Regions from separate parts of the Streptomyces sp. NPDC056161 genome, predicted to be linked through region 1. Evidence: riboswitches for the same ligand, from Rfam matches in the RefSeq annotation. Region 1 holds a riboswitch; each other region holds the start of a gene.
What was found. Region 1 has a riboswitch for cobalamin ahead of ACFC09_RS11730 (prenyltransferase/squalene oxidase repeat-containing protein). Riboswitches for the same ligand answer to the same signal wherever they lie in the genome.

Region 1 (7,029 bases):
GCACGCCTGGCCGTTGTTCATCCAGGCCGCCGGGACGATGCCCGCGACCGCGGTCTCGACGTCCGCGTCCGGCAGCACGACCGCCGCCGACTTGCCGCCCAGTTCCAGGGTGACCCGGGTGAGGTGGCGCGCGGCCACCTCCATGACCCGCTTGCCCGCCGCCACCGAGCCGGTGAAGGAGACCTTGTCGACGCCGGGGTGGCCGACCAGGTACTCGCTGACCTCGCGGTCGGCGGGCAGGATCGACAGCACGCCGTCGGGCAGCCCGGCCTCGCGGGCGATCTCGCCGAGGAGGTAGGCGTCCAGCGGCGACTCGGGGGACGGCTTGAGGATCACCGTGCAGCCGGCGAGCAGGGCGGGCGCGAGCTTGGCGGCGGCGACGAACTGCGGCACGTTCCAGGGGACCACGGCGGCGACCACCCCGACCGGCTCGCGCCGCACCATGATCTTCCCCAGCGCCCCGTCGCGCGTCTCCTCGTACGTGTGGCCGCGGGCGACGGTGATCGCCGAGTCCCAGACCATCATCGCGCCGAGCGCCTGCGCGAGGACGCTCCACGAGTACGGCGACCCGTTCTCGGAGGAGATCACCCGGGCGATCTCCTCGTGCCGGACGGCGATGCCGTCCTTGATGCGGGTGACGACCGCGATCCGCTCGTCGAGGCTCGTCCGCGGCCAGGGGCCCTGGTCGAACGCGGTCCGGGCGACGGCGACGGCCCGGTCCACATCGGCCGGCGAGGCGTGCGGGACGCGGCCGATGACCTCTTCGGTGTGCGGGGAGATCACCTCGATGACGTCCCCGCCCAGGGGATCGGTCAACTCCCCGCCGATGAACAGCTGTCCGTGTTCCACGAGCTCGGTCATGGCCGACTGCCTCCTGCGGCACGATTTCTGACGCTGTATCAGAAACGGATACCAGGTCTCCTCGAACTAGTCCACGGCAGGACACCACCGGCCCGGCCGGAACCCCGCCCGCACCACCGGCTCGACCGGCCCCCGTCCACACCGCGCCCGGCGCGCGGCCACCGGCTTCCGGAATCGGCGGGCGCCCGGGGCAACCGATGAAACCGGTTCTAGTTATAGTGGGCCGGGGAGGCCATGATGGCGGAGACGTTCGATCACGGTGGCGGTGTGCGGTCCGTGGCGGTGCCCATACCGGACAACCCGCTCGGCCGCACACTGGTGTACGTCGTGGACACCGACCGGGGCCCGGTACTGGTCGACACCGGCTGGGACGACCCGGCGTCGTGGGACACGCTGGCGTCCGGCCTGTCGGCCTGCGGCACCTCGGTGGCGGAGATCCACGGGGTCGTCATCACCCACCACCACCCCGACCACCACGGGCTGTCCGGCCAGGTGCGCGAGGCGTCCGGCGCGTGGGTGGCGATGCACGCGGCCGACACCGCGGTGGTACGGCGCAACCGCAAGGCCCGCCCCGAGCGCTGGCTCGACTACATGCGCGCCAAACTCACCGCGACCGGCGCCCCGGAGGAACACCTGGCCGCCCTGCGCACACCGGGCGCCCTGCAACGGCGGCCGCCCGCCCTCCCGGACCGCGAGATCGTCCCCGGCGACCTCCTGGACCTGCCCGGCCGCCGACTGCGCGCCGTCTGGACGCCGGGGCACACACCCGGTCACGTCTGTCTGCACCTGGAGGAGGCGCACCCCGCCGGGCTGCCGGGACACGGCCGGCTGTTCTCCGGCGACCACCTGCTCCCGAAGATCACGCCGCACATCGGCCTGTACGAGGACCCCTCCGCCCAAGGGGGCGGGGCCGGGCCGCACGGAGCCGAGAACCTGGCGGAGGCCATCGATCCGCTCGGCGACTACCTCGACTCCCTGGAACGCGTCGGCCGGCTGGCCCCCGCCGAGGTGCTACCGGCCCATCAGTACGCCTTCACCGACGGGCCCGCCCGGGTACGGGAACTGCTCGCGCACCACGAGGAGCGGCTGGCCGGCCTGCTGACCCAACTCGTCGAACCGCTCACGCCCTGGCAGTTGGCCGAGCGGATGGAGTGGAACCGGCCCTGGCCCCAGATCCCGCACCCCTCCCGGAACATCGCCGCCGCGGAGGCAGAGGCCCATCTGCGCCGCCTGGTGAAGCAGGGCCGAGCCGAACCGGTGCCGGGCACCGACCCGCTGAGGTACGTCCGGACGGCGTGAGCGGACGGTACGACCGGACGGCGTGACCGGGCCATGTGACGGGAGCGCCTTCCCCGGACCGCGTGCCGGGACCGCTACCCCGGACCGCTACCCCGGACCGCGTGACCTGACCGCATTCCCCGACCGCTTCCGGACGACGCGACCGAGCCGCTTCCCCGGACCGTGTTCCCGCACCCCGCACCCCCCTTCGCCCCATCGCCCGGCCCTCTGTCGCGGCCACCCCTCGGGGGTCCGGAGGTGGGCCGGTAGAGTGACTGGGTCGTCATCACACCCGTACGGGGGGAAGCCGGTGCAATTCCGGCGCTGACCCGCAACCGTGAACCGGCCGTCGAGGCCCGGTGAGCCGGACTGCCCCGGACGGAACGTGACCGGCTCAGGTGCGTCGGCATCCGCCCGCGCACGGCACCGTCGAGGTTTACGGGGCCGAGCCGCCCGGGGTGTCCCGTGCTGCCCGGCTTCCTCGCGAACCGACCCGCGAAGAGAGGCACCCGCCGAGCATGAACGTCCGCCGCAGCGCAGCGGTCCTGGCCGCCGTCGGCGTGCTCGCCGCCGCGTCACCCGCCCTGGCCGCGAGCCCTTCGCCGTCCCCGTCGACGGTGCTCCCGTCCGGCCTGTACGGCGCCACCGACCCGAAGTTCGACGGCGTCTGGCGCCAGTCGCTGGCGCTGCTCGCCCAGCGCACCGTGTCCGTGACGCCCGCCGCCAAGGCCGTGGACTGGCTGGCCGGACAGCAGTGCGCGGACGGGGCGTTCGCCGCGTTCCGCGCCGATCCGGGGCGGGCCTGTGACGCCAAGGTGCCGGTCGACACCAACAGCACGGCCGCCGCCGTCCAGGCCCTCACCGCGACCGGCGGCCACGACAGCGCCGTCGGCAAGGCCGTGACCTGGCTGAAGTCGGTGCAGAACAAGGACGGCGGCTGGGGGTACACGCCGGGCGGCGCGAGCGACGCGAACTCCACGGGCGTCGTCGTCGGCGCGCTCGTGGCGGCCGGCGAACGGCCCGCGGCAGTGGTCAAGGACGGCCGCTCGCCGTACGACGCGCTGCTGGGACTGGCCCTGCCCTGCTCCGGCGACGACGGAGGCGCCTTCGCCTACCAGCCGGACAAAAAGGGCGCGTTGACGGCCAACGCGGACGCCACCGCGGCGGCCGTGGTGGGCGTGCTGGGCGCGGGCCTCGCCGCGAAGGCGGCCGGAGCGGGCGACGCTTCGAGCGGGGCGCCCGGCACGGGCTGCGCCGCCACCGGAAAGCCCACCCCCGAGCAGGCCGCGGCCGACGGCGCTGCCTACCTCGCCCGTGCGGTCGCCAAGGACGGCCACCTCACCTCCGCCCTCGCGGGCGCCCCCGAACAGCCCGACTACGGCAACACCGCCGACGCGGTGGTCGCGCTCGCCGCGCAGGGCGGGGCGGACCGGGCCGCGAAGCCGCTGGCGTGGCTGGAGAAGAACGCGGCGGCCTGGGCGAAGCAGAACGGACCGGCCGCGTACGCTCAGCTGATCTTCGCGGCGCACGCGACCGGCACCGACCCGCGCGACTTCGGCGGTACGGACCTGGTGCGGGCGCTGGGCGCGACCGGCCCGGCACCGCAGGCGGCCGGGCAGGCGCAATCGGGCGACGGCCCGGAGGCGGCGGACCGGAAGGACGACGGCGGCTCGGGCACCGGCGTCTGGTGGATCATCGGCACCGGCCTGGTCGCGGGCGTCGGCATCGGCTTCCTGCTCAGCGGCCGCAGGAAGCGGCAGCACCTGTGACCGGGCCGCGCCGCGGTGTGCTCCTGCTGCTGGCCGCGCTCCTGTTCTGGGGCGGCGCGGGCCAGGCGCAGGCCGTCGGCTACCGCTACTGGTCCTTCTGGGACCGCGCGGGCGACCGGTGGACGTACGCCACCGAGGGTCCGTCGCTGGCCCGCCCCGCCGACGGCGCCGTCCAGGGCTTCCGGTTCGCGGTGAGCGAGGACTCCGCCGACGCGACGTATCCGCGCGGCACGGCCCGCTTCGCCGAGATCTGCGCGCACACGCCCGCTCGGGCGGGCCACAAGCGGGTGGCACTGGTCATCGACTTCGGTACGGCGGCGGACGCGCCCGGCGCCGAGACACCGCCGAAGGCGCGGACCGCCTGCGCGGTACTGGCACCCGACGCGACGACGGCCGAGGGCCTGGCGGCGGTCGCCGGACCGCTGCGCTACGACTCCAACGCCCTGCTGTGCGCCATCGCCGGCTACCCGGAGAAGGGCTGCGGCGAGCAGGTGGCGGCCACGGACGACAAGCCGACGAGCGCCGCGAAGCGGCCGACGGCGGGCGAGGACGGCGGCAACGGGCCGTCGCTCGGCCCGTGGGCGGGCGGGGCGGCGGTCGTCCTGCTGGGCGCGGCGGCACTCTGGCAGGCCCGACGGCGCCGGGATGCGTAGGCACCGCCATGCGTGAGGGCCACGACCACGAGCCGTCGCCGCCCGCAGCCCCAGCCGGTCCGAACGATCCGAACGGTCCGAACGGGATGAACGGGACGAACGCCGCCGACGGGACGGGCTCCGGGAACGGGACGGGCTCCGGGAACGGGACGGACGGCACCGGCGGCACGGACGCGCCCGACGCCACCGGTCGCGGGCCCGCACCCCGCGCGGCCGACACCAGTGGCCCGCCCGCCGACGACCACCCGGACGGTGCCGACGGCCCGGACGACACCGGAAACGACACCCCCCGCCGGCCCGCACCCCGCGCCGACCACGCGAGCACCCACAGACACCGCAACACACGCGGCACCCCGCACGGCGACGGCAACGGGCGCCCCTCGGCCGCCGAGGGGCCGGCCCGCGGCGGCCGGGTGGCCGCGGCCCGCGCGGGCGGCACGGTGCGGCGGCCCCGTACGGTCGTGCACCCCGGGGCCTGGTGGGGCTGGGCGATCGGGCTCGGGGTCGGGGCCAGCCGGACCGGCAATCCGCTGCTGCTCGGGCTGCTCGTCGCGGCGGCGGGCTATGTGGTGGCCACCCATCGCAGCACCGCCCCCTGGGCCCGCTCCTACACGGCGTTCGCCAAGCTCGCGCTCGCCGTGCTGGTCGTCCGCCTGGTCTTCGCGGTGGTCCTCGGCTCCCCGATCCCCGGCACGCACGTCCTCCTCACCCTCCCCGAAGTCCCGCTCCCGCACTGGGCGCAGGGCATCCGGCTGGGCGGCCGGGTCACCGCCGAGTCGCTGGTCTACGCGTTCTACGACGGCCTGAAACTGGCCACGCTGCTGATCTGCGTGGGCGCGGCCAACGCCCTCGCCAACCCGGCCCGGCTGCTCAAGTCCCTGCCGGGCGCCCTGTACGAGATCGGCGTGGCCGTGGTCGTCGCGCTGACCTTCGCGCCGAACCTGATCAGCGACGTACAGCGGCTGCGGGCCGCCCGCCGGCTGCGGGGCCGCCCGGACCGCGGTGTACGGGGGCTGCTCCAGGTGGGTCTGCCGGTCCTGGAGGGCGCCCTGGAGCGTTCCGTCGCGCTGGCCGCCGCGATGGACGCGCGTGGTTACGGCCGTACCGCCGACGTGCCCGTCGCCGTCCGCCGTACCACCGCCGGGCTGACCCTGGGCGGTCTGCTCGGCGTGTGCGCGGGAACGTACGGGCTGCTGACCGCCGCGGGCGGCGGCTACGGGCTGCCGGTGCTGCTCGCCGGGGTCGTCGCCGCCCTCGCGGGGCTGCGGCTGGGCGGCCGACGCTCGCCGCGCACCCGGTACCGGCCCGACCCGTGGAACGCCCGTGCCTGGCTGGTCACCGGGTCCGGTGCCGCCGTCGCCGCGCTGCTCGCCCTCGCCGCGGCCCGCGACCCGGCCGCCCTCGATCCGGGGGTCGTCCCGCTCACCGCGCCCGCGCTGCCCCTGTGGCCGGCGGCGGCCGTACTCCTCGCCCTGCTGCCCGCCCTGGTGGTCCCCAAGGAGCCGTCGTGATCCCCGCAGGAGCCGCCGTGATCCCCAAGGAGCCCTCGTGATCCGCTTCGAGGACGTCAGCGTGACGTACGCCGGTGCCGTCGAACCGGCCGTCCGAGGCGTGGACTTCGAGGTGCCGGAGGGTGAGCTGGTGCTGCTCGTCGGCCCGTCCGGCGTCGGCAAGTCGACGGTGCTGGGCGCGGTGGGCGGCCTCGTCCCGCACTTCACCGGCGGCACCCTGCGCGGCCGGGTCACGGTCGCGGGCCGGGACACCCGTACCCACAAGCCGCGCGAACTCGCCGACGTCGTCGGCACGGTGGGCCAGGATCCGCTCGCGCACTTCGTGACGGACACGGTGGAGGACGAACTCGCCTACGGGATGGAGTCGTTGGGGCTCGCCCCGGCCGTGATGCGGCGGCGGGTGGAGGAGACCCTGGACCTGCTCGGGCTGGCCGATCTGCGGGAGAGGCCCATCGCCACCCTCTCCGGTGGCCAGCGCCAGCGGGTCGCGATCGGCTCGGTGCTCACCCCGCACCCCCGGATACTGGTCCTCGACGAGCCGACGTCGGCGCTGGACCCGGCCGCCGCGGAGGAGGTCCTCGCGGTGCTCCAGCGGCTGGTCCACGATCTGGGCACAACGGTCCTGCTGGCCGAGCACCGGCTGGAGCGGGTGATCCAGTACGCCGACCAGGTGCTGCTGCTGCCCGCGCCGGGCGCCGCGCCCGTGCTCGGCGCCCCGGCCGAGGTGATGGCCGTCTCGCCGGTGTACCCGCCGGTGGTGGACCTGGGCCGGCTGGCCGACTGGAGCCCGCTCCCCCTGACGGTGCGGGACGCCCGCCGCAGGGCGGCTCCCCTGCGCACCCGCCTAGCCGGTCACGCCCCTTCCCATTCCCACCCGTCCCCGGCCCCGGACCCCGGTCCGGACCCGGGCCGGGACTCGCCCCCAGGCCCGACACCGACGCCTGCCCCTGACGCCCA
Region 2 (7,029 bases), on a different contig from region 1:
TGCCGACGCTGGAGCTGGCCGAGACCGTGCCGTGCGCCGGGCATGTGATGCTCGCGCAGGGCGTGGCCGCCGTCTGCGGTGTCGACACCGCGCCGGTCGGGTCCGCCCTCGCCGGTGTCCTGGACGGAGTACGGGATCTCGTCACGGCCCAGCTCGACGCGCTGCCCGCGGACGCCCCGGCCGCGATATCGGTCCTGGCTCTGCCCGAGCTGCGCAGCGGGGCCGACTTCTGGGTGCTGAAGCTGATCGAGGCGTGCGGGCTCGCGGCACGCAACGTGCCGCTGGAGGAGAGCGGCCACGTCGACTACTTCATCGGCCCGCAGGAGCACCTGACGCTCCAGCTCATCGGCCTGCTGGGCCGGCCCCGCTTCGACCGCCTCGCCCAGGCCCTGCGCTCGACGGGCCAGCGTGTCCAGCAGATCGACCTGTCCGGGCCGGCGACCACGGACGGGCCGGCCGGCCCGCTGGTGCGGGACCTGGCCGCCGCTGTCGCGGGCACCTGGTTCGCGGACGGCGCGGCCCGCCGATGGGGACGGCCGCCGTTCCGGGGAGGGGCGGTGAACATGGACGCGAGCCACATCAAGCTGGACATCTGAGCAGGCCCGCTGCCTGCCGCCGGTGACGGGCGGTCCGGGGTGCGGGTGCGGACGTCAGAGAGGTGATAACATTAAAACCAATTGTGGGCTGTGTGCCGCCGGCCCGCAGCGTTCAGATGGAGAGTTGTCGCCGTTGTCCACCCCGCATACCCCGACGACCCATCCCGTACGCACCTTCGCGCGCCCCGTCGACCGGCGATCGCCGATGCCGGCGTGGGCGCAGGTGCATCGCGATCTGCGCCGGCAGATCGACCAGGAACTCCCGGCGGGCTGTCAACTCCCCACCGAGCGCGATCTGTCCGAGATCTACGGGGTGAGCCGGATCACCATCCGTCAGGCACTCGGCGGACTGGCCGCCGACGGCTATGTCGAGCGCCGCCAGGGCTCGGGCACCTTCGTCGCGGACCGCCCCGGACCGGTCCAGCACGATTTCGGACTGAGCACCCCGTGGCGGGACCGCTTCACCGCGGCCGGCCAGGACGCGCGGTCGATCCATCTGCGCGACGAGCCCGCCGTGCCCGAACCGTATGAGCTGAGCAGACTCCTCACCCCCGAGGAGACGGCCGCCAAACGGGTCCACCTCAAGCGACTCCACGTCGTCGACCAGCGGGCCATCGGCATCACCGACTCCTGGGTCGTCCGGGCCCTCGTCCCCCGCCTGTCCCGGCGCACCCTCATAGACGGCTCCGTCTCCCGCACCCTCCAGGAGGTCTACGACCTCACCCCCACCACGTCCAACAACTACCTGGAGGTCGGTGCCGCCACCTCCCACGAGGCCGAACTCCTCCACGCCACCCTCGACGCCCCCCTCTTCGTCGTCTGGACGGTCTCCCACCTCTCCGACGGCCGCCTCCTGGAAACCACCCGCACCGTCTGGCTCGGCAGCCGGGTCCGCTTCCATTACACGGGCTGAGCGGGTTCGTCCCGGGCGGCCGGGCGCAGGAAGCGGATCACGGGGTGGCCGGGGTCGTGGGTGACCTCGGCGCGGACGCCGTAGACCTGCTCGATGAGGGCGGGGGTCAGGACCTCGGCCGGGGTGCCCTCCGTGACCGCGCGGCCGTCGCGCAGGACGAGCAGGCGGTCGCAGTACATCGCGGCGAGGTTGAGGTCGTGCAGGGCGATCACGGTGGTGACCGGCAGGCTCACGACGAGGTCCAGCAGGTCGAGCTGGTGCTGGATGTCCAGGTGGTTGGTGGGTTCGTCGAGGAGGAGTTCGCGGGGCTCCTGGGCGAGCGCGCGGGCGACCTGGGTGCGCTGGCGTTCGCCGCCGGAGAGGGTGTACCACGACTGGCCGGCCCGGTCGGTCATGCCGGTGCGCGCCAGGGCCTCGGTGACGGCCTCCGTGTCGGCCGCCGTGGCGGGTGTCCAGGCGCGGCGGTGCGGGATGCGGCCCAGGGCGACGACGTCCCGGACGGTCAGCTCGGTCCGGGTGTCGGTGTGCTGCTCGACGGTGGCGATGCGGCGGGCGGTGGCGCGGCGGCCGACGTCGCTGAGCAGCTGTCCGTCCAGGGTCACCACCCCGGCGGTGGGGGTGAGAACCCCGGCCAGCAGCCTCAGCAGCGTCGACTTTCCCGAGCCGTTGGGGCCGAGCAGGCCGACGGTCTCGCCGGGGCGCAGGGTGAGGGTGACGCCTTCGACGACGACCTTGTCACCGAGGCGCCGTACGACGCGGTCCGCGCGCAGGCTGCTCACGTCCTTCTCCGTCCGCGGTAGAGCACGGCCACGAACGCCGGCACGCCGATGAGGGACGTCACCACGCCCACCGGGACCTCCTGGGGGTCGAGGGCGGTACGGGCCAGGGTGTCCACCCACACCAGGAACACGGCTCCGGTCAGTGCCGTCACCGGCAGCAGGCGGCCGTGCCCGGAGCCGGTGAGGGCGCGGGTGGCGTGCGGCAGGACCAGGCCGACGAAGCCGATCGCGCCGGCGCAGCTGACCAGGACGGCGGTGAGCAGCGCGGTCGCGGAGAGGAGCACCAGGCGGGTCCGGGCGACGCCGACCCCGAGTCCCGCGGCGGCCTCGTCACCGAAGGCGAAGGCGTCCAGCGTGTTCGCGTATCCGAGGCAGACGGCCAGGACGACGGCGAGGACGCCGGTGCAGAGCAACACCTGTCCCCACTCGGCGCCGGTGAGCGAGCCGAGCAGCCAGAACAGTACGCCCCTGGTGGTCTCGGCGTCCGCCGAGGTCAGGACGGTGAACGAGGTCAGCGCGGAGAACAGTTGCATGGCCGCCACGCCCGACAGCACGACCCGGTCGGTGCTGCCGCCGAGGGTGTGGCTGAGGAGCAGCACCAGGGCGAAGGAGAGCAGCGCCCCGAGGAAGGCGCCCGCCGACAGGGACACCGCTCCCCCGCCCACGCCCAGCACGACCACGGCGACCGCTCCGGTGGACGCGCCGGAGGAGACCCCGAGCACGAAAGGGTCGGCCAGCGGATTGCGCAGCAACGACTGCAGCACCGCACCGCACACGGCGAGTCCGGCCCCGCTCACGGCGGCGAGCAGTGTGCGCGGCATCCGCAGGTTCCACACGATGCCGTCCCGCAGCGGTGTCAACGTGCTCTCGCCGAGGCCGAGATGGGCCGCGACGGCGGCCCACACGTCGCCGGTGGAGATGTCGGCCGGTCCGATGGTCACGGCCCAGGCGATCGACGCGAGCAGCGCGGCAAGGCCGCCACCGGTCAACAGGAGCGTGCGGACGGTCACTTGACGAGCCCGAAGTCACGCAGTGCGGCTGCGACCTGCTCGATCCCCTCGACCGTGCGGATGGACGGGTTCATCGCCTGCCCGCTCAGCATGACGTACCGCTTCTTCTTCACGGCGGTCAGATTGCGGGTGGCGGGATCGGTCTCCAGGAAACGGATCTTGGCCTGCGCCGTCTCGGCGGTCTGCTGCTTGCGGGTCAGGTCGCCCAGGACGATCACGTCGGGGTCGCGGTCGGCGACGGTCTCCCAGTTGATCTGGGGCCACTCGTCGTGGGTGTCGGCAAAGGCGTTCTCGGCGCCGACCGCACGGGTGATGGCACCCGGTGCTCCGCAGCAGCCGGCCAGGTACGGTGACTGGGAATTGGCGAACCAGTACATGAGCGAGACGTCCGAGCCGTGCGATCCGGCGGTTGCCGTGCTCACCCGCTTCTTCAGTGCGGCAATGAGCGTCTCGCCCCGCGCGTCGACGCCGAACGCGCGGGCCAGGTCGCGTATCTCGCCGTACACGGCGTCCAGGGTGAGCGGCCTGCCGCGCGATCCGTCGCCGCCGCTGTCGTTGTCCTTGCCCTCGGCGCAGTCGGACGGTGAGACGTACGTCGGTACGCCCAGTTTCTCGAACTGCTCGCGGGTGGCGACCCCGCCCTTGCCGAGGGTGGAGACGAACGAGGCGGTCACGAGGTCGGGTTCGGCGTCCAGGACCTTCTCGAAGGAGGGATTGTCCTCGGCCAGGCGTGGCACGGAGGCGTTGGCGTGCTCCAGGCCCTTCATCACCGGGTCGGTCCAGGTCGCCGTGCCCGCCATGCGGTCGCCGAGGCCGAGGGAGAGAAGGATCTCCGTGGTGCCCTGGTTCAGGGAGACGGCGCGCTTCGGCGGGGACTTCAGGGTGACCTTGTGGCCACAGTTGTCGATGGTGCGCGGGTAGCCGGCGGCGGACGTCTGCTGCGACTTCCCGTCAGTGGACGAGCCGCACGCGGTGAGCAGCAGGGCGGAGGCGAGCAGGAGCGCGGGGGCGCGGAGGAACACGGGCAGCCTTGGGGGTCGGGGCTCGTTCGCGGAGCCTGGCCTACGGACGTCCTCCGCGCCGGGGCGCGGAGGTGCCAGCAGGTCTTCGGACTCGGGTTCGTCCGGTCGGGGCGCCTTCCCGGTCTCCCAGTGGCGTCGTGCCCCGCCCGTCCCCCTCACCGCTGCGCGTCAGTTCCGGGTTCGCACCGGATTCCCTGGCCTCGGATGTGGCTCGACTGGCCCGCTGAGAGTATCAAGTCCGCTGTCCGGCGGGCAGGCCGCCGTCGGCCTGGTGCGGCGGGCGGTCCGCGAGGCGTGACGCACCGTTGCGCCGCCTTCCCGGACCCGCTCGCCGAGCAGCCGGTGTCGATCGCCGCCGACCACATGAAGCCGCGCCCGCTGAGCTTCCATCCGCACGCGACGATCTCGGAGGACCGCACGTCGGGGACGGTCACCGCCACGATGACCCTGACCGGCGGCGCGAAGGGCAAGGCCGTGAGTTTCCAGGTCTTCCCCGACAAGTACCAGCCGTTCTCCAGCACGACGACGTGGTCGTCACCGTCGACACCGACACCACTGGGACGCAGCGGTACGCCGGCCGGATCGCCACGACCGAAGAGAGCTGATCGGCCCCGCACGGCTCGCTGCCATCGCGTCAAGCACCCGGCGCCGGGGGATCAGGGGCCTCCTCCGCCGGTCGGCAGCAAACTTGACTTCCGGGGTGCCGTGCGAGCGACACCGTGGGGAAGGGCCCGCGCGCGTCACCGGGTGGGTGGTGTCGCGCGCGGGCGTCGTGTGGTGTGTCAGCGTCGGATGGGACCCTCACACGTGTAGTCCGACGTGCCGGCGATCCGGTTGGACCAGATGTCCACGTCGTCGAAGGAGCAGTTCATGTCGGTCAGGTTGTTGTCGCCGCCCGCGGCACGGTCGAGGAGGAAGTAGTCGACCGTCTCGGACATGTCCTTGAAGACCGCGTCCGTGTCGCCGGCATCGGTCAGGTTCGCGGTGATCCGGCCGGTGCACACGAACCGGGGACGCTCCGCGGAGCCGCCGGCCCGGCAGTCGGGGACGGATTCGGTCGTCGCGGTGAAGGAGGAGCGGATCTGGTCGGGCGAGGTGTCGCGGAGTTGGTCCAGGGGCGTATAGGTGGTGTCGGGCACGTACAGGTCGTCGACGTGGGAGATCTGTTCGTCGAGGAAGCGGTCGTACGCGCTCTGCAACCCCGTGTCCCTGCCGAGTCGGTCGCGCCAGGCGTCGAAGGCCGCCGGGTCGTCGGACCGCAGGTCGCGGTACATCTCCTTCAGCAGGGAGGGGTGTTCGGCCCACAGGAACTCGAAGAAGGTGCCCGCGTAGTCGTAGAAACGGAAGCCGTCGCCGTCGTAGGTGGCGTGCAGGAGCTGGTTCACGGTCATGCGCGGTCCGCCGCCGGCCGTGTCGTTGATGATGCCCTGGACCAGGGACTTGCGGACCCGGATGCCGTCGTCGCGGGTGGCGCCGTCGAAGAACTCTGCGGTGCCCTCGTCCATCGCGGTGGTCCGGTCGCCCTCGTACCAGGGGCCCTCGCCGAAGGAGCCGGGCACCGCCCAGCGGCCGTTGAGGTAGTGCGTGTACTCGTGGCGGAACAGTTCCTCCAGGGTCAGGCTGGAGTCCTGCGGCACGCGACGCTGGTAGGTGTAGAAGGTCACTCCCCGCTCGATGTAGATGCCGCCGTTGTTCGTGTCCATGCCGGTGAGGAGCGGATGGAAGTTCTCGTAGTCGGCGCGGGAGGCGTACAGGACGATGTGCAGGGTGGCGTTGGTGTCGCCCGCCAGGGGATCCTCCGTACCGAGGACACGGTGGAACTGTGCCTTGACCTGCTTGCTCGCGTAGTAGAGCTGGTCGACGGTGTCCCGGTCGAGGGCGGTGCGGACCTGCATGCCGTCCATGTCGTCGGTGCCGTACGTGTACGTGGACGGGAAGAGACGTTTCTCGATGTCGTCCTTGCACACGTGGTACGGGGCGCAGGCGTCGAACCACACCAGCCAGGTGGCGACCTTCGCCCACGGCGCGCTGCTGTCCCCGAAGTTGCGGGCCGTGGTGTCCAGGAGGGTGCCGAGACCGGAGACGGTCTCGTCGCGGAGCCCGTCGATCTGGCCGAAGCGGCCGTACTCGCTGAGCGCGTCGCGTATGACCCAGGCGTTGGGCCCGTCCTTGAGGTGGGTGTGGTCGGCGAAGGAACGGAACTCGGTCCGGTACGAGGGGTCGGCGGCCACTGCGGCGTGGAAGGCGGCGTCCTTGTTGCCGGGGTACACGCCGAGGTAGTTCACGGTGAGCGCGGCGAGGGCGGCACCGGCCCAGGAGGTGTCCTGGGCGGTGGCGGGGTGCTGGGCGTCCATGGTGGCCAGGACCCGTTTGATCAGGGGGAGTTGGTACTGGCGCAGGCCGGGGGCGGAAGCCGCGTCGAGGGCTTCGCGCAGGGTCTCGGCGTTGGAGCGGGTGACGTCGAAGGTGTGGGCGGCCGAGCCGAAGGCGTCGACCGCCTCGCGCATGGTGTCCACGGTCGGCGCGTCGGTGATGTCGATCTCGTCGTGCGAGAAGTCCTGGTACGCCACGGCGTGCAGGTAGGTGAACATCTCCAGCAGGTGGGTGCCGTCCTGGCCGTCGTGGGAGGAGGCGAGCCGGGTGATGCGGCGGGAGACGGCCTGGACGTGTTCGTCCGACATGACGGGGACGAGTCGCTGGTCCCAGGTC
Region 3 (7,029 bases), on a different contig from region 1:
CCGGAGGCGCGCCACCCGCGGCGGGCCACAGGTGACCGGATGCGGCCGTTTTGTCGTGACCCTGGCCATCGTAGGACGGCGCCGGGGGATCCGCACAACTCGGCGAACACCTCCGCTGGCTGGACCCGGGGAAGCCATGACACGGTGGGGGGAGACCCACGCGTCGGCCATGTCGTGCAACCACGAGACCGACAGGTTCCTCCGCCCCGTGGTCATAGGTTTCGCGAAGGGCCGTCATAAGCGCCGCCTCGCGGTCCGCACGGGACCCGGCCCGCACGGCCGATCGGCGGCCCGGACCAGGACCGGTGCGCCGCGCGGCAGGCCCGCGCTTATGCAGGCCATCGGATCCGCCTATGGGCGGGGTGGAATCCCAGGAAGGGCCAGGCCCCTTGGACCTCCCGTCACCTCACGGACGAGGAGGCGGGACGACGGGCGCGGGGCAGACACCGGTCCGCCGGCCCCTCACTTTTCGATACGTTTCGATACGAAGGACGGCTGTCATGGGTTCTGTTGATCTGTCCGGGCGGGTCGCCCTGCTGACCGGAGCGACCAGTGGGATCGGCGCCGCGACCGCGGCGCTCCTCGCCGAGCGCGGTGCACATGTGCTGGTCGCGGGACGCGATGCGGCCCGCGGCGAGACGGTGGTCAACGCCATCCGGTCGAAGGGCGGCAAGGCGGACTTCCTCGCGGCCGAGTTGCGGGACGCGCAGTCGGTGCGACAGCTGGCGCGGGCGGCGATCGAGCTGGGTGGGGGCCGGGTGGACATCCTCGTCAACAACGCGGGTGTCTTCCCGTTCGGCCCGACGGCCTCGACGGCGCCGAGCGAAGTGGACACCGTCTACGACCTGAACGTGAAGGCGCCGTTCTACCTGGTGGGCGCGCTGGCCCCGGCGATGGCCGAGCGCGGTCACGGCGCGATCGTCAACGTCAGCACCATGGTCGCCGAGTACGGCGTGGCGGGGATGGCGCTCTACGGATCGAGCAAGGCGGCGCTGAACCTGCTCACCAAGTCGTGGGCGGCCGAGTTCGGCCCGCACGGGGTGCGGGTCAACGCGGTGGAGCCCGGCCCCACCCGCACGGAGGGCACGGCCGCCATGGGCGAGGACCTGGACGCGCTGGCCGCACAGGCCCCCGCCGGACGGCCCGCGTCGGCCGAGGAGATCGCCGAGGCCATCGGCTATCTGGCCAGTGACGCGGCCAGCTTCGTGCAGGGGGCGGTCCTGCCCGTCGACGGCGGCCGTACGGCTGTCTGACCCGCACCGAACGGGACGGCGGACGCCGGCGCGCATCGTCCCGCCCGGCGTCTGCCGTCCCTTGCCGCGGAACGGCAGACGTCTCCCGTCCTTTGCCGCGGGACGGCAGACGTCTCGCGTCCTTTGCCTCGGAACGGCAGGCGGTTTCGTCCGGTGTCGCGGGACGCACGACGTCCGCGTCCGGTGCTGCGGAGTGCCGGGCATCTCCGTGCTGTCCTGTCCTGTCCTGCCGCACGCCCGGCGGTTCCGCGTGGCCCCGCGAAGGCGTGCCTCGTGTTCTCGGCAGGCGCTTCCGGCGGGTGCCCGGTGTCCCGGGGAACGTAACTGAAAGTGCCCCGCGCCGCGCTCAACCGGTCGCCGGGCGGTCGAGCGCGGCGATGAACCGGCCGAGGTCGCGGCGGTGCGAGTCGGCCGGCCAGACCGCCCAGGTGCGCCGCACCAGCGGGCGCCCGACCAGGGGCGACCAGACGACATGGTCGGGCAGCGGCTGCCAGTCGGGCGGCGCCAGCGCGAAAGCCCGCCCGGACGCCACGGCGGCCAGCTTCACGTCCGCGATCAGTACCTGCCCCTGCGGAGGCTCGGGACCGAGATCGAGGCCGTGCCCGCGGAGGACCGCCGTCAGCTCGTCGTACCAGGCGGGACTGCCGGAGCGGGGGAAACCCACCCACTGCAACGCGTCGAGCGCGTCGAGCGCGTCGAGCGCGATGCCGTCGGGCCCGGCGAGTTCCGCCGCGCGCTCCGCGGCCAGCAGCACGCCCAACTCCTCCCGTACGACGAGCAGCGCGTCGAACTCAGGACCCGGCGGGCGCTCCCGCAGGAACCCCACGTCCAGCTCACCGGTCCGCAAGGACGCCAGTTGCTCCGCAGTGGACAGGTGCCTGGCCTGCACACGTGTGTCCGGATGTGCCGCCGCCAGCTCCGCCAACGCGGGATCGAGCAGGCCGGTGGGCAGCTCAAGCGGGATCCCGATCCGCAGCGCCCCACCGCCCGGACCGGTGTACCGGGTCATCACCCGCAACGCCTGGTCATGCCGGGCCAGCACCGCGCGCGCCTCCGCGAACAGCGCCGTGCCCGCCTCGGTGGCCCGTACCCCGGCGCTGCCCCGCACCAGCAACCGCACACCCAGCTGGCGCTCCAGACCGCCGACCGTCTGGGACAGGGCCGGCTGGCTCACGTGCAGCCGCCGTGCCGCCGCGGACAGCCCGCCCTCCTCCACCACCGCCACGAACGCCCGCAGCTCCCGCAACTCCATGTGCCCATGCCATCACGCCGCCGCGACCGTGTCACATCCCGAACCGGCAGGCCGGCGGACCGGCGCACCCGGTCGGCATCGCGAGCGGGCGGCCGTCCCGGCACGGAGCCGGGCAGCGCTCGCACGGGCCGCAGCCGCGGTGGCCGCGCCCGCCGCGGCCGTCGGCGGAGCACTCTCCGTGAGCGGACACCTCCGGACGGTGACGCTTTGCATTGCGCCGAGGGGGAGAGCGACGATCGAAGCCATGGCGAGGGAGCCGTGCGCATCCGGCGTCGCCCCGCCGCCACTGCGATCGGTGATCGAGTTCCGGCCGGCCCGCTTCCCGCGGAGACCTCGTCATGACCTGTGTGTCCACCACAACGCAGAAGGAACCCACGAGATCATGTGTGTCATCGAGGCCCGCGGAGCGACGGAGACGTCCGGATGACCGGCACCGAGGAACCCGTTCTGCTGCACACCGCGGGGCAGGCAGCCCACATCACTCTCAACCGGCCCCAGGCCCTCAACGCGCTGAACCACGCGATGGTGCGGCGCATCGACGAGGCGCTCACCGTGTGGGAGCGCGACCCGGCCGTCCGGATCGTCGTCATCGCCGGTGCGGGGGAGCGCGGCCTGTGCGCGGGCAGCGACATCCGCGCCGTCCACGGCGACGCCCGCGACGGGGACGGCGCCTCCTCGGCGGCCTTCTGGCGCGACGAATACCGCCTCAACGCCCGCATCGCCCGCTACCCCAAGCCGTACGTCGCCGTCATGGACGGCATCGTCATGGGCGGCGGTGTCGGCATCTCCGCGCACGGCAGCGTCCGGATCGTCACCGAGCGGTCCCGGATCGCCATGCCCGAGACCGGCATCGGTTTCGTCCCCGACATCGGCGGCACCCATCTGCTCGCCCGCGCACCGGGCGAACTGGGCGCCCACCTGGCGCTGACGGGCTCTCGGATCAGCGCTGCCGACGCCCTGGTGTGCGGGCTCGCCGACCACTACGTACCCTCCGCCGCCCTGCCGCGCCTCCTCGCCGACCTCACCCGTGCGCCCGTACGGGCCGTCCTCGCCCGCCACGCACAGCCGCCGCCGCCGAGCGAGCTGGCCGGACAGCGGGAGTGGATCGACACGTGCTACGCCGCGGGCACTGTCGAGGAGATCCTCCACCGGCTGCTCACCCACCACGACCCGGCCGCGCGGGACGTGGCGGACACCCTGCTCGGCAGGTCGCCCACCGCACTCAAGGTGACCCTGGCCGCGCTGCGCCGCGCCCGGCGGCTCGGGGCGCTGGAACGGGTCCTCGACCAGGAGTACCGCGTCTCCTGCGCGGCCCTGAGCACCCCGGACCTGGTGGAGGGCATCCGGGCCCAGATCATCGACAAGGACCGCACCCCGCGCTGGTTCCCCGGCACCCTCGCCGAGGTCACCGACGCCGACGTGGAGCGCTTCTTCGCCCCGCTCGGCGACCGTGAACTGGGGCTCGCCGGACCCGGCGGAGGCCCCGAAGCGGCCCGGTGAACCGGGCCCTTCGCCGCGAGGCCGAGATCGTCTCGGGCGGATGCGGTCTTGGCCCGGCCCGCGCCGCGCGGTACGGTCTGTGCGATATCGACGACGGTACGACGGAAGCCGGTGGGAATCCGGCACGGTCGCGCCACTGTATGTGAGGGCCCCCGGGCCGCTCGTGAGTCAGACCCGTGACTGTCGTCCAGTGCACCACCGAGATGGGACGCGAGCTCCCAGAGGAGGTCCTGCCATGGCGCAGACCGTCGCCCGGCCGACAGCCACCACTCCGGTCGTCCCCGCCAAGGTACCGCTCAAGGCGATAGCGCCCTGGGCGGTCTTCTTCGGCCTGTTGATGCTGATCCTGCTGTACTTCGTCGGCGCCGAGCAGGGCGCCACCTCCGTGTTCAGCGGCACGGACGTCCACGAATGGGTCCACGACGCCCGCCACCTGCTCGGCTTCCCCTGCCACTGACGCGAGGGGACACCGCACGCCCATGAACTCCGAAACCGTACGGAACCTTCTCGTGCGGGGCATGCTCGCCGGCCTCGCGGCCGGTGTACTCGCCCTGATCGTGGCCTACTTCCTCGGTGAGCCGAGCGTCGACAAGGCGATCGGCTTCGAGGACGCCCACGCCCACGAGCACGAAACGGAGGTCGTCTCCCGTTCCCTCCAGTCCACCGCGGGGCTCGCCACCGGCGTCCTCGTCTACGGCATCGCCTTCGGCGGCATCGCGGCGCTCGCCTTCTGCGTCGCCCTCGGCCGCGTCGGGCGCTTCGGCCCCCGGGCGACCGCGCTGCTGCTGGCGGGCTGCGCGCTGCTCGCCGTGTACGTCGTGCCGTTCCTGAAGTACCCGGCCAACCCGCCGTCCGTCGGCGCTCCCGACACCATCGGCAAGCGGACCGCCCTGTATTTCCTGATGATGCTGCTCGGCGTGCTCCTCGCGATCGGCGCCGCGATCCTCGGCAAGCGGCTCACCCCGCGGCTGGGCACGTGGTACGCCACCGTCACGGCGGTCGCCGCGTTCGCCCTCGTGATCGGACTGGCGTATGCGTTCCTGCCGTCCGTGAACGAGGTGCCGGCGGGCTTCCCGGCCACGCTGTTGTGGCGGTTCCGGCTGTCCGCCCTGGCCGTCCAGGCCGTCCTGTGGGGCGGATTCGGTCTGGCCTTCGGGGAACTCGCCGAGCGGCTGCTGCATCCGAAGCCCGCGACGGCCGCGGCCGGCAAGGCGGTTCCGGCCGCGCGTTGATTCCGCGAACCGGGCACGTGACCGACGACGCTCCCGTGCCCGTTGGGGAAGTCCGGCTTTCCGAACCCAACGGGACCGGAGACCCGTCGGTCTCCGGTCCCGCCACGCACTTCCGGCCTCAGCCGCCCCTCGCCTATACCGGCCAGTGGTAGCCCAGAGAGGAGTTCACGGCGACCGCGTAGGTGAGATACATGAGCCAGCAGCCGGTCAGGGTGTGGAAGAGTCCGTAGATGCGCTCGGCCGGCTTGACGCCGATCACGGTGAAGAAGTGCCAGAAATAGACGGCGAAAAGGCCCAGGAACAGCAGGCCCACCGGCCAGTCACCGACTCTGAAGAAGATGGTGGCACCCATCGCGGACACCACCAAGTAGGCGATGCACATACCGGCGTTGGTACGAGGCTCATTTCCGCGATAACGGTTGATGCCGAGCGCGAACCAGTGGACGCCGTACACGGAGAAGGCCAGCGCGGCCATGTACAGCGGCGGTGACTTGGTGAAGACCTCGAACCAGGTCAGCCCGATGAACAGGATGAGCCCCGCGACGAACTGGCACAGACCGGGCATCATCACGCCCCAGACACCGAGGGCCCGATCCGTCGATTCGCTCTTTTCGGGATATCCGAACAACTCGTGCGGTCCGTAGATCAGATATCCGGTGCCGAGGCCGAAGAATCCGAGCGCCAGGGGTGGAAAGGCCGACGGGTCGAACGTCAGGTCCATGTTCTCCTCCTTCGAAGAAGAACTGAAGAACGAGCGTGGGCGACCGTCGCACGAGGCCCACGAGCCGTCGGTCTCCGCGTGCCGTGCAGCCGTCAGGAATACGTACCCGACACGAGCGTGCGGCAGGTCACACGCGCTTCGAAGATTTTTTCACGGGCCCGCTCCGCCCGCCACTCCAGCCGCTGTCGGGCCTCCAGCCGCTATCCGGCCTCCGACCGGGCGAGCGGGTGCCCCAGCCGGACATTCCAGCGGCCGGCCCGGCCGCTCAGCTCGGTCGCTGTCAGCGGGGCGACGTCGAGGCGCCAGAAGGCCACCACGGGCATGCCCAGGGCGTGGACGACGGCCGCCCGTACGATCTCCGGTTCGACCACGGCGAGCGTACGGCCGTCCGTGCCCGCCACGGCATCGAGCCAGCCCGCGACCCGTCCGCACAAGTCCCGCACCGACTCACCCCCGTGCGGCGCGGAGCCCGGGTCGGCGAGCCAGCGGCCCACGGCCTCCGGCTCGGCGGCCCTCACCTCCTCCAGCGTGCGCCCGCGCCAGCGCCCCACGTCGAGACCCGCCAACTGGGCCGCCACCGCGGCGTCGAGGCCGAGTGCCGCGGCCGTCTCCCGGCAGCGCACGCCGGGCGAGGCGAGGACGCGGGCGGCGGAGGGCAGCGTCCGGGCCGCCGAACGGGCCTGCTCCGCACCGCCGTTGTCGATGGAGCCGCCGTCGTCGAAGCGGGCCTGCCGCAGCGAGGCACCCATGGCGGCGGACACGAAGAACACCCGAGTGGTCACGCGATCTCTCCTGCTCGTGCCGTCATGGGGTTACCTCGTGCCGTCCCGGGGTTACGGGGGCGACCGGGTACGGCACACATGTGGTCGCGAACATAGCAGCCGGCCCCACCACGCGGTGCCGGGTGGAGGACGGCACCTGCCGTGTGCCCCGCTCGCTCCAGATGCAGCCGCAGGTCTCCCCTCGCAAGCTGGAAGGGGGGAACAACCCGATGTCGAAAGGCGAAGAAGGTGTGAGCCATGCGCAGCCGAACCGTACGAGTCATGGGCGCGGGGGTCACCACGGCGCTGC
Region 4 (7,029 bases), on a different contig from region 1:
TCACCGCGACGCTGTCCTCGCGCAGCCGTGAGGTGATCCGCCGCAACACCACGATCCTGCCGCTGTACTCCCTGATGCTGGGCCTGCTCGCCCTGCTGGGCTTCATGGCCATCGCGGCCGGGGTCAAGGTCGACAACGGCCAGTTGGCCATCCCGCAGCTGTTCGAGGACATGTTCCCGGACTGGTTCGCGGGCGTGGCGTTCGCGGCGATCGCCATCGGTGCCCTGGTGCCCGCGGCGATCATGTCCATCGCGGCCGCGAACCTGTTCACCCGGAACATCTACAAGGACTTCATCAAGCCGGACGCGACGCCGGCGCAGGAGACCCGGGTCTCCAAGATCGTGTCGCTGCTGGTGAAGGTGGGCGCGCTGGTCTTCGTCCTGAGCATGGACAAGACGGTCGCCATCAACTTCCAGCTGCTGGGCGGCATCTGGATCCTCCAGACCTTCCCGGCCCTGGTCGGCGGCCTGTTCACCCGCTGGTTCCACCGCTGGGCGCTGCTCGCGGGCTGGGCGGTCGGCATGGTGTACGGCACGGTCGCCGCGTACGGCGTCGCCTCGCCCACGCAGAAGCACTTCGGCGGCTCCGCCAAGGAGATCCCCGGGATCGGCGAGATCGGCTACATCGGCACGACGGCGTTCGTGCTCAACGTCCTCATCACCGTCGCCCTGACCTTCGTGCTGAAGGCCGTGAAGGCTCCCGAGGGCGTGGACGAGACGGCCCCGGAGGACTACACGGCCGACGCGGGCGACAGCGCCGTCCGGTCGGCGCCGACCCCCGCGACCGCCGGCGCCGACCACTGAAAGACCGCCCCGCAGGGGCGCACGGAACCGTACGGACAACCGCACACGTCCCACAGCGGGCCGCCGAAGCCGAGACCGGCAACGGCGGCCCGCTGCCGCGCCCGCGACCCGCGCCCGCACGACCGCCGACACCCCGCACAGGGGCGCGGGGAACCGCGCGACCGGCCGTCCACGGCCCGCACCCCGCCACCAGGGCCGAGCGACAACGTCACTCTCCTCACCTACCCGTTGACACTCCGATACCGCCGCGACACAACATCTAGGGGTGGCACCGCAAGGCGGCACTAGATGTATGCTCATGCTCGCTGTCGCCGCAGGGGAATCCGGTGCGAATCCGGAACTGTCCCGCAACGGTGTACTCATGCGCGTATGCCCGCATACGCGCATGCAGGCTTCAGTCCGAGGACCTGCCGACAGTGCGCCCGGCCGTCCGGTCCGGGTGCCTGACGTCCGGGCCTCGTGGAGTGGGCCGGCGGATGCGTGCCGCTGTCTGCGCTCGTGTGCTGCCCCCTGCCCTCCCGCAAGGCCCCGTGCCGAGCGAGGGAGAGCCACACGTGACCATCGCGCCAGCCGATCCGGCTTCAGCCGTCCAGGCGACCGCCGTCCCCGTGGAGACCGACGGTCCCGGTGCCGCGCTGCTGCGGACCCTGACCGAGCTGACCACCGACCTCCCCGACGCCGACCCCGGCCGGGTCGCCGCCGCCGCGCTGCGCGGCCGGTCCGCACGGGCCGACGCCGAGGCCACCGCGGAGTTGCGCGAGCTGGCCACGGAGGCGGCCGCCGGGCTGATCTCGGAGGACCCCGCCTACTCGCGGCTGGCCGCCCGCCTGCTGACCCTCTCCGTCCGCGCCGAGGCGGCCTCGCAGGGCGTCACGTCGTTCACCGAGTCGATCGCCGTGGGCCACCGCGAAGGGCTCATCGCCGACCGCACCGCGGAGTTCGTCCGGCTGCACGCGGCCCGCCTCGACGCCCTGGTCGACCCGGCCGCCGACGACCGCTTCGGCTACTTCGGCCTGCGCACGCTGCACAGCCGCTACCTGCTGCGCCACCCCCTCACCCGCAAGGTCATCGAGACGCCCCAGCACTTCATGCTGCGCGTCGCCGCCGGCCTGGCCGAGGACCACAGCGCGCGAGCCGCGGCCGAGGTCGCCGCGCTCTACGGGCTGATGAGCCGCCTCGACTACCTGCCCTCCTCCCCCACCCTCTTCAACTCCGGCACCCGCCACCCGCAGATGTCGTCCTGCTACCTGCTGGACTCCCCGAAGGACGAGCTGGACTCCCTCTACGAGCGCTACCACCAGGTGGCCCGCCTCTCCAAGCACGCCGGCGGCATCGGTCTCTCCTACTCCCGCGTCCGCTCCCGCGGTTCGCTGATCCGCGGCACCAACGGGCACTCCAACGGCATCGTCCCGTTCCTGAAGACCCTCGACGCCTCCGTGGCCGCGGTGAACCAGGGCGGCCGGCGCAAGGGCGCGGCGGCGGTCTACCTGGAGACCTGGCACTCCGACATCGAGGAGTTCCTGGAGCTGCGCGACAACACCGGTGAGGACGCCCGCCGTACCCACAACCTCAACCTCGCGCACTGGGTCCCGGACGAGTTCATGCGCCGGGTCGAGGCCGACGGGCAGTGGTCGCTGTTCTCGCCGTCGGACGTGCCCGACCTGGTCGACCTGTGGGGCGCGGAGTTCGACGCCGCCTACCGCCGGGCGGAGGCGGCCGGGCTCGCGCAGAAGACCGTCCCGGCCCGTGATCTCTACGGCCGGATGATGCGCACCCTCGCGCAGACCGGCAACGGCTGGATGACCTTCAAGGACGCGGCCAACCGCACCGCCAACCAGACGGCCGAGCCGGGCCACGTCGTCCACTCCTCCAACCTCTGCACGGAGATCCTGGAGGTCACCGACGACGGCGAGACCGCGGTCTGCAACCTGGGCTCGGTCAACCTGGGCGCGTTCGTGCGCGGCGGGGACATCGACTGGGAGCGGCTGGACGAGACGGTCCGCACCGCCGTCACCTTCCTCGACCGGGTCGTCGACATCAACTTCTACCCGACCGAGCAGGCCGGCCGCTCCAATGCCCGGTGGCGGCCGGTGGGCCTCGGGGTGATGGGTCTTCAGGACGTCTTCTTCCAGCTGCGGCTGCCCTTCGACTCCCCGGCGGCGCGCGAGCTGTCCACCCGGATCGCGGAGCGCATCATGCTCGCCGCCTACGAGGCCTCCGCCGACCTCGCCGAGCGCCCCCAAGCACCTGCGACAAGCTCCGGTGCAGGGGGGACCCCCATCGGCCCGCTGCCCGCCTGGGAGCAGACCCGTACCGCGCGGGGCGTGCTGCACCCCGACCACTACGGCGTGACGCCGGCCTGGCCGGAGCGCTGGGCGGCCCTGCGCGAGCGCGTCGCCCGCACGGGCCTGCGCAACTCGCTGCTCCTCGCCATCGCCCCGACCGCCACGATCGCCTCCATCGCGGGCGTGTACGAGTGCATCGAGCCGCAGGTCTCCAACCTGTTCAAGCGCGAGACCCTGTCCGGGGAGTTCCTCCAGGTCAACTCGTACCTGGTCCGGGACCTCAAGGAGCTGGGCGTGTGGGACGCCCGCACCCGCGAGGCACTGCGCGACGCCAGCGGCTCGGTGCAGGACTTCGGCTGGATCCCGGCGGACGTGCGCGCCCTGTACCGGACGGCCTGGGAGATCCCGCAGCGCGGTCTGATCGACATGGCCGCGGCCCGCACGCCGTACCTGGACCAGTCCCAGTCCCTGAACCTGTTCATGGAGACGCCGACCATCGGCAAGCTCTCCTCGATGTACGCCTACGCCTGGAAGCAGGGCCTGAAGACCACGTACTACCTGCGTTCCCGCCCGGCGACCCGGATCGCCCGCGCCGCCCAGGCGCAGCCCCGGGCGGCCGTGCCCGCGCAGCAGGTCTCCGACCCCGACGCCGTCGCCTGCTCCCTGGAGAACCCCGAGTCCTGCGAAGCCTGCCAGTGACTGACGCCCCGCACCCGACCACCACCCCTGGAGGACGGCGCACCGCGCCGACGGACATGACCCGCAACGCCCATCTCCTCGACCCGGGCTTCGAGCTGACGCTCCGCCCCATGCGCTACCCGGACTTCTACGAGCGCTACCGGGACGCCATCAAGAACACCTGGACCGTCGAGGAGGTCGACCTCCACTCGGACGTCGCCGACCTCGCCCGGCTGACCCCCGCCGAGCAGCACCTCATCGGCAGGCTCGTGGCCTTCTTCGCGACGGGCGACTCGATCGTCGCGAACAACCTGGTGCTGACGCTGTACAAGCACATCAACTCCCCGGAGGCGCGGCTGTACCTGTCACGCCAGCTGTTCGAGGAGGCGGTGCACGTCCAGTTCTACCTGACCCTGCTGGACACCTATCTGCCCGACCCGGAGGACCGCGCCGCGGCCTTCGCGGCCGTCGAGAACATCCCGTCCATCCGGGAGAAGGCGCAGTTCTGCTTCACCTGGATGGACTCGGTGGACAAGCTGGAGCGCCTGGAGTCCAGGGCGGACCGCAGGCGCTTCCTGCTCAACCTGATCTGTTTCGCGGCGTGCATCGAGGGGCTGTTCTTCTACGGCGCCTTCGCCTATGTCTACTGGTTCCGCAGCCGGGGCCTGCTGCACGGTCTGGCCACCGGCACCAACTGGGTGTTCCGCGACGAGACGATGCACATGAGCTTCGCCTTCGACGTGGTCGACACCGTCCGCGAGGAGGAGCCGGACCTCTTCGACGACGAACTGCGCCAGCAGGTCACCGACATGCTGCGGGAGGCTGTGGAGGCCGAGCTGCAGTTCGCGCGCGACCTGTGCGGTGACGGCCTCCCCGGCATGAACACCGACTCGATGCGGCAGTACCTGGAGTGCGTCGCCGACCAGCGGCTGGCCCGCCTCGGCTTCGCCCCGGTGTACGGCTCGGAGAACCCCTTCTCCTTCATGGAGCTGCAAGGGGTTCAGGAGCTGACCAACTTCTTCGAGCGGCGCCCGTCGGCGTACCAGGTGGCGGTGGAGGGCACCGTCGACCTGGACGAGGACTTCTGAGCCACCTTGACGTCGCCGATCTCCTGGGCCTCCCTGATCTGCCGGTCGATGCGCCGGTCGCGCACGATGCCGAGCACCGACGGGAGGGCCAGGAGGACGAGGATCGCGAGGACGGCAGCCATTCCGGTCAGACCTTCGATCTGGTTCGTATTCATGGACACTACTGTCGTCCCGGACGCGCCGTGCCGACAGTGGCAGGGCTGCCGCACACCCTCGAATTACTGCCAAGGACGAGGCACACTGGCGGCATGCTGAAAAACGTGGTGGCCGTCCTGCTGGACGGCGCGCACCCCTTCGAACTGGGCGTCGTCTGCGAGGTGTTCGGCATCGACCGCAGTGACGAGGGGCTGCCGACGTACGACTTCGCCGTGGTCTCGGCGGAGGGCCCGGCGTTGCAGACCCATGTCGGCGGGCTGACCGTCTCCACGCCGTACGGGCTGGAGCGCCTGGCCGAGGCCGACCTGATCGCCGTACCGGCGGGCAACGGGTTCGCCGCCCGCACGTTCCCGCCCGAGCTGCTGGACGCCCTGGTGGCGGCGGCGGAACGCGGGACGCGGGTGCTCAGCGTCTGCTCGGGGGTGTTCGTGCTCGGTGCCGCCGGACTGCTCGACGGGCGGCGGTGCAGCGTGCACTGGCGGCACGCCCACAACCTCGCCCTGCGCTGTCCGCGGGCGATCATCCAGCCCGACGTGCTCTACGTCGACGACCACCCGGTGATCACCTCCGCCGGAACCGCGGCCGGGATCGACGCCTGTCTGCACATCGTGCGCAAGGAGCAGGGCCCCGAGGTCGCCAACAAGATCGCCCGGCGCATGGTGGTGCCGCCGCACCGGGACGGCGGGCAGGCCCAGTACATCGAGCGTCCGCTGCCCAAGCGCCCGTGCGACACCGTCGGCGACGTGCTGGCATGGATGGACGAGCACCTCGACGAGGAGGTCACCGTCGAGCAGCTCGCCGACCGCGCGCACATGTCGCCGCGCACCTTCGCCCGCCGCTTCCAGCAGGAGACCGGCACCACCCCCTACCGCTGGATCCTGCGCCAACGCGTGCTGCTGGCCCAGGAGTTGCTGGAGCGGACGGACGAGACGATGGACGCGATCGCGGCCCGTACCGGCTTCGGCACGGCCGCCGCGCTGCGCCACCAGTTCGTCCGGACGCTGGCGACGACCCCGCACGCCTACCGGCGCACGTTCCGGGGCCCCGAGGCCGCCTGAGAACGCGCGCCGGTGGCAGCAGGCGCGCACACCGTCACCGGGGGCGGCGGGCCTGGCGCGCCGGGCCCGTCACCACTCCTCGGGTGTCAGCAGCAGCCGGTGCGGGCGGAGCGTGATGCCCACCCGGGTCGCGTCGTTCGACCCGCCGACCTGCCTGAACCGGTACTTCGCCGACAGCGCCGCGGTGATCAGGGTCAGCTGCGCCATCGAGAAGTGGTCGCTCGGGCACTTGCGGTTGCCCACGCTGAACGGGTTCATCGCGTACTTCGGCACGTCCTTGGCCCGCTCCGGCAGCCAGCGGTCGGGGTCGAAGCCGAGGTTGTCGGCGTACGAACGGGCATCGCGCTGGACCGCGTACGGGCTGTAGACGATGTCCGCCCCCGCCGGAATGCGATAGCCGCCGAGCACGGTGTCCGTCACCGCGCGCCGGGTCAATATCCATACGGCCGGACGCAAGCGCATCGCCTCGACGACGACATTGTTGGTGTGCCCGAGCGCCCGGACGTCGTCGAATCCGACCGGCCGGCCGCCGGTGACGGATTCCACCTCGGCGCGCACCTTCTCGGCGTGTTCCGGGTGTTCGGCGAGCACCTGGAGCAGCCACATGATCGTGGAGGCCACCGTTTCACTGCCGGGGGTGAGTATCGCGACGACCTGATCGTGGATCTCCTGTTCCCCGATGGGGTCGCCATTCTCGTCCCGGGCCGTCAGCAAAGCCGTCAGCAAATCGTCCGGCCTTTGCCCCGACGCGCGGCGTTCGGCGACGATCTCGTCGACCAGGAGGTGCAAGTCGGCCAGCGCCCGGTTGAATTCGCGGTTGGCCGGCAGGGGCAGCTTGTACAGCGGTCCGAGCGGCACCACCATCCGGCGGTACATTCCGCGGAAGACGGTGGCGAGCGCAACGCACAACCGCTCGGCCCGCTCGTCCATGTACTCGCCGCGCAGCAGACAGCGGGCGGCG

Region 2: another riboswitch for cobalamin. It lies ahead of ACFC09_RS00475 (ABC transporter substrate-binding protein); the one in region 1 lies ahead of ACFC09_RS11730 (prenyltransferase/squalene oxidase repeat-containing protein).
Region 3: another riboswitch for cobalamin. It lies ahead of ACFC09_RS06695 (CbtB-domain containing protein); the one in region 1 lies ahead of ACFC09_RS11730 (prenyltransferase/squalene oxidase repeat-containing protein).
Region 4: another riboswitch for cobalamin. It lies ahead of ACFC09_RS33565 (ribonucleoside-diphosphate reductase subunit alpha); the one in region 1 lies ahead of ACFC09_RS11730 (prenyltransferase/squalene oxidase repeat-containing protein).

Annotation. Positions count from the first base shown of each region.
Region 1 is NZ_JBHJUV010000010.1:66,090-73,118, reverse strand. Features, by position in the region: gene ACFC09_RS11740 (aldehyde dehydrogenase) at 1-861, opposite strand, end outside; gene ACFC09_RS11735 (MBL fold metallo-hydrolase) at 1,099-2,160, shown strand; cobalamin riboswitch at 2,400-2,531, shown strand; gene ACFC09_RS11730 (prenyltransferase/squalene oxidase repeat-containing protein) at 2,658-3,908, shown strand; gene ACFC09_RS11725 (SCO2322 family protein) at 3,905-4,561, shown strand; gene ACFC09_RS11720 (CbiQ family ECF transporter T component) at 5,002-6,072, shown strand; gene ACFC09_RS11715 (ABC transporter ATP-binding protein) at 6,110-7,029, shown strand, end outside.
Region 2 is NZ_JBHJUV010000001.1:93,945-100,973, forward strand. Features, by position in the region: gene ACFC09_RS00455 (SIS domain-containing protein) at 1-596, shown strand, start outside; gene ACFC09_RS00460 (GntR family transcriptional regulator) at 730-1,509, shown strand; gene ACFC09_RS00465 (ABC transporter ATP-binding protein) at 1,497-2,288, opposite strand; gene ACFC09_RS00470 (FecCD family ABC transporter permease) at 2,285-3,298, opposite strand; gene ACFC09_RS00475 (ABC transporter substrate-binding protein) at 3,295-4,320, opposite strand; cobalamin riboswitch at 4,379-4,555, opposite strand; gene ACFC09_RS00480 (collagenase) at 5,103-7,029, opposite strand, start outside.
Region 3 is NZ_JBHJUV010000005.1:56,804-63,832, forward strand. Features, by position in the region: gene ACFC09_RS06680 (SDR family NAD(P)-dependent oxidoreductase) at 501-1,253, shown strand; gene ACFC09_RS06685 (LysR substrate-binding domain-containing protein) at 1,600-2,505, opposite strand; gene ACFC09_RS06690 (enoyl-CoA hydratase/isomerase family protein) at 2,929-4,005, shown strand; cobalamin riboswitch at 4,063-4,204, shown strand; gene ACFC09_RS06695 (CbtB-domain containing protein) at 4,241-4,462, shown strand; gene ACFC09_RS06700 (CbtA family protein) at 4,485-5,237, shown strand; gene ACFC09_RS06705 (hypothetical protein) at 5,371-5,958, opposite strand; gene ACFC09_RS06710 (histidine phosphatase family protein) at 6,159-6,740, opposite strand; gene ACFC09_RS06715 (hypothetical protein) at 6,978-7,029, shown strand, end outside.
Region 4 is NZ_JBHJUV010000046.1:27,826-34,854, forward strand. Features, by position in the region: gene mctP (monocarboxylate uptake permease MctP) at 1-803, shown strand, start outside; cobalamin riboswitch at 1,066-1,233, shown strand; gene ACFC09_RS33565 (ribonucleoside-diphosphate reductase subunit alpha) at 1,358-3,787, shown strand; gene ACFC09_RS33570 (ribonucleotide-diphosphate reductase subunit beta) at 3,844-4,854, shown strand; gene ACFC09_RS33575 (hypothetical protein) at 4,767-5,009, opposite strand; gene ACFC09_RS33580 (helix-turn-helix domain-containing protein) at 5,103-6,068, shown strand; gene ACFC09_RS33585 (cytochrome P450) at 6,138-7,029, opposite strand, start outside.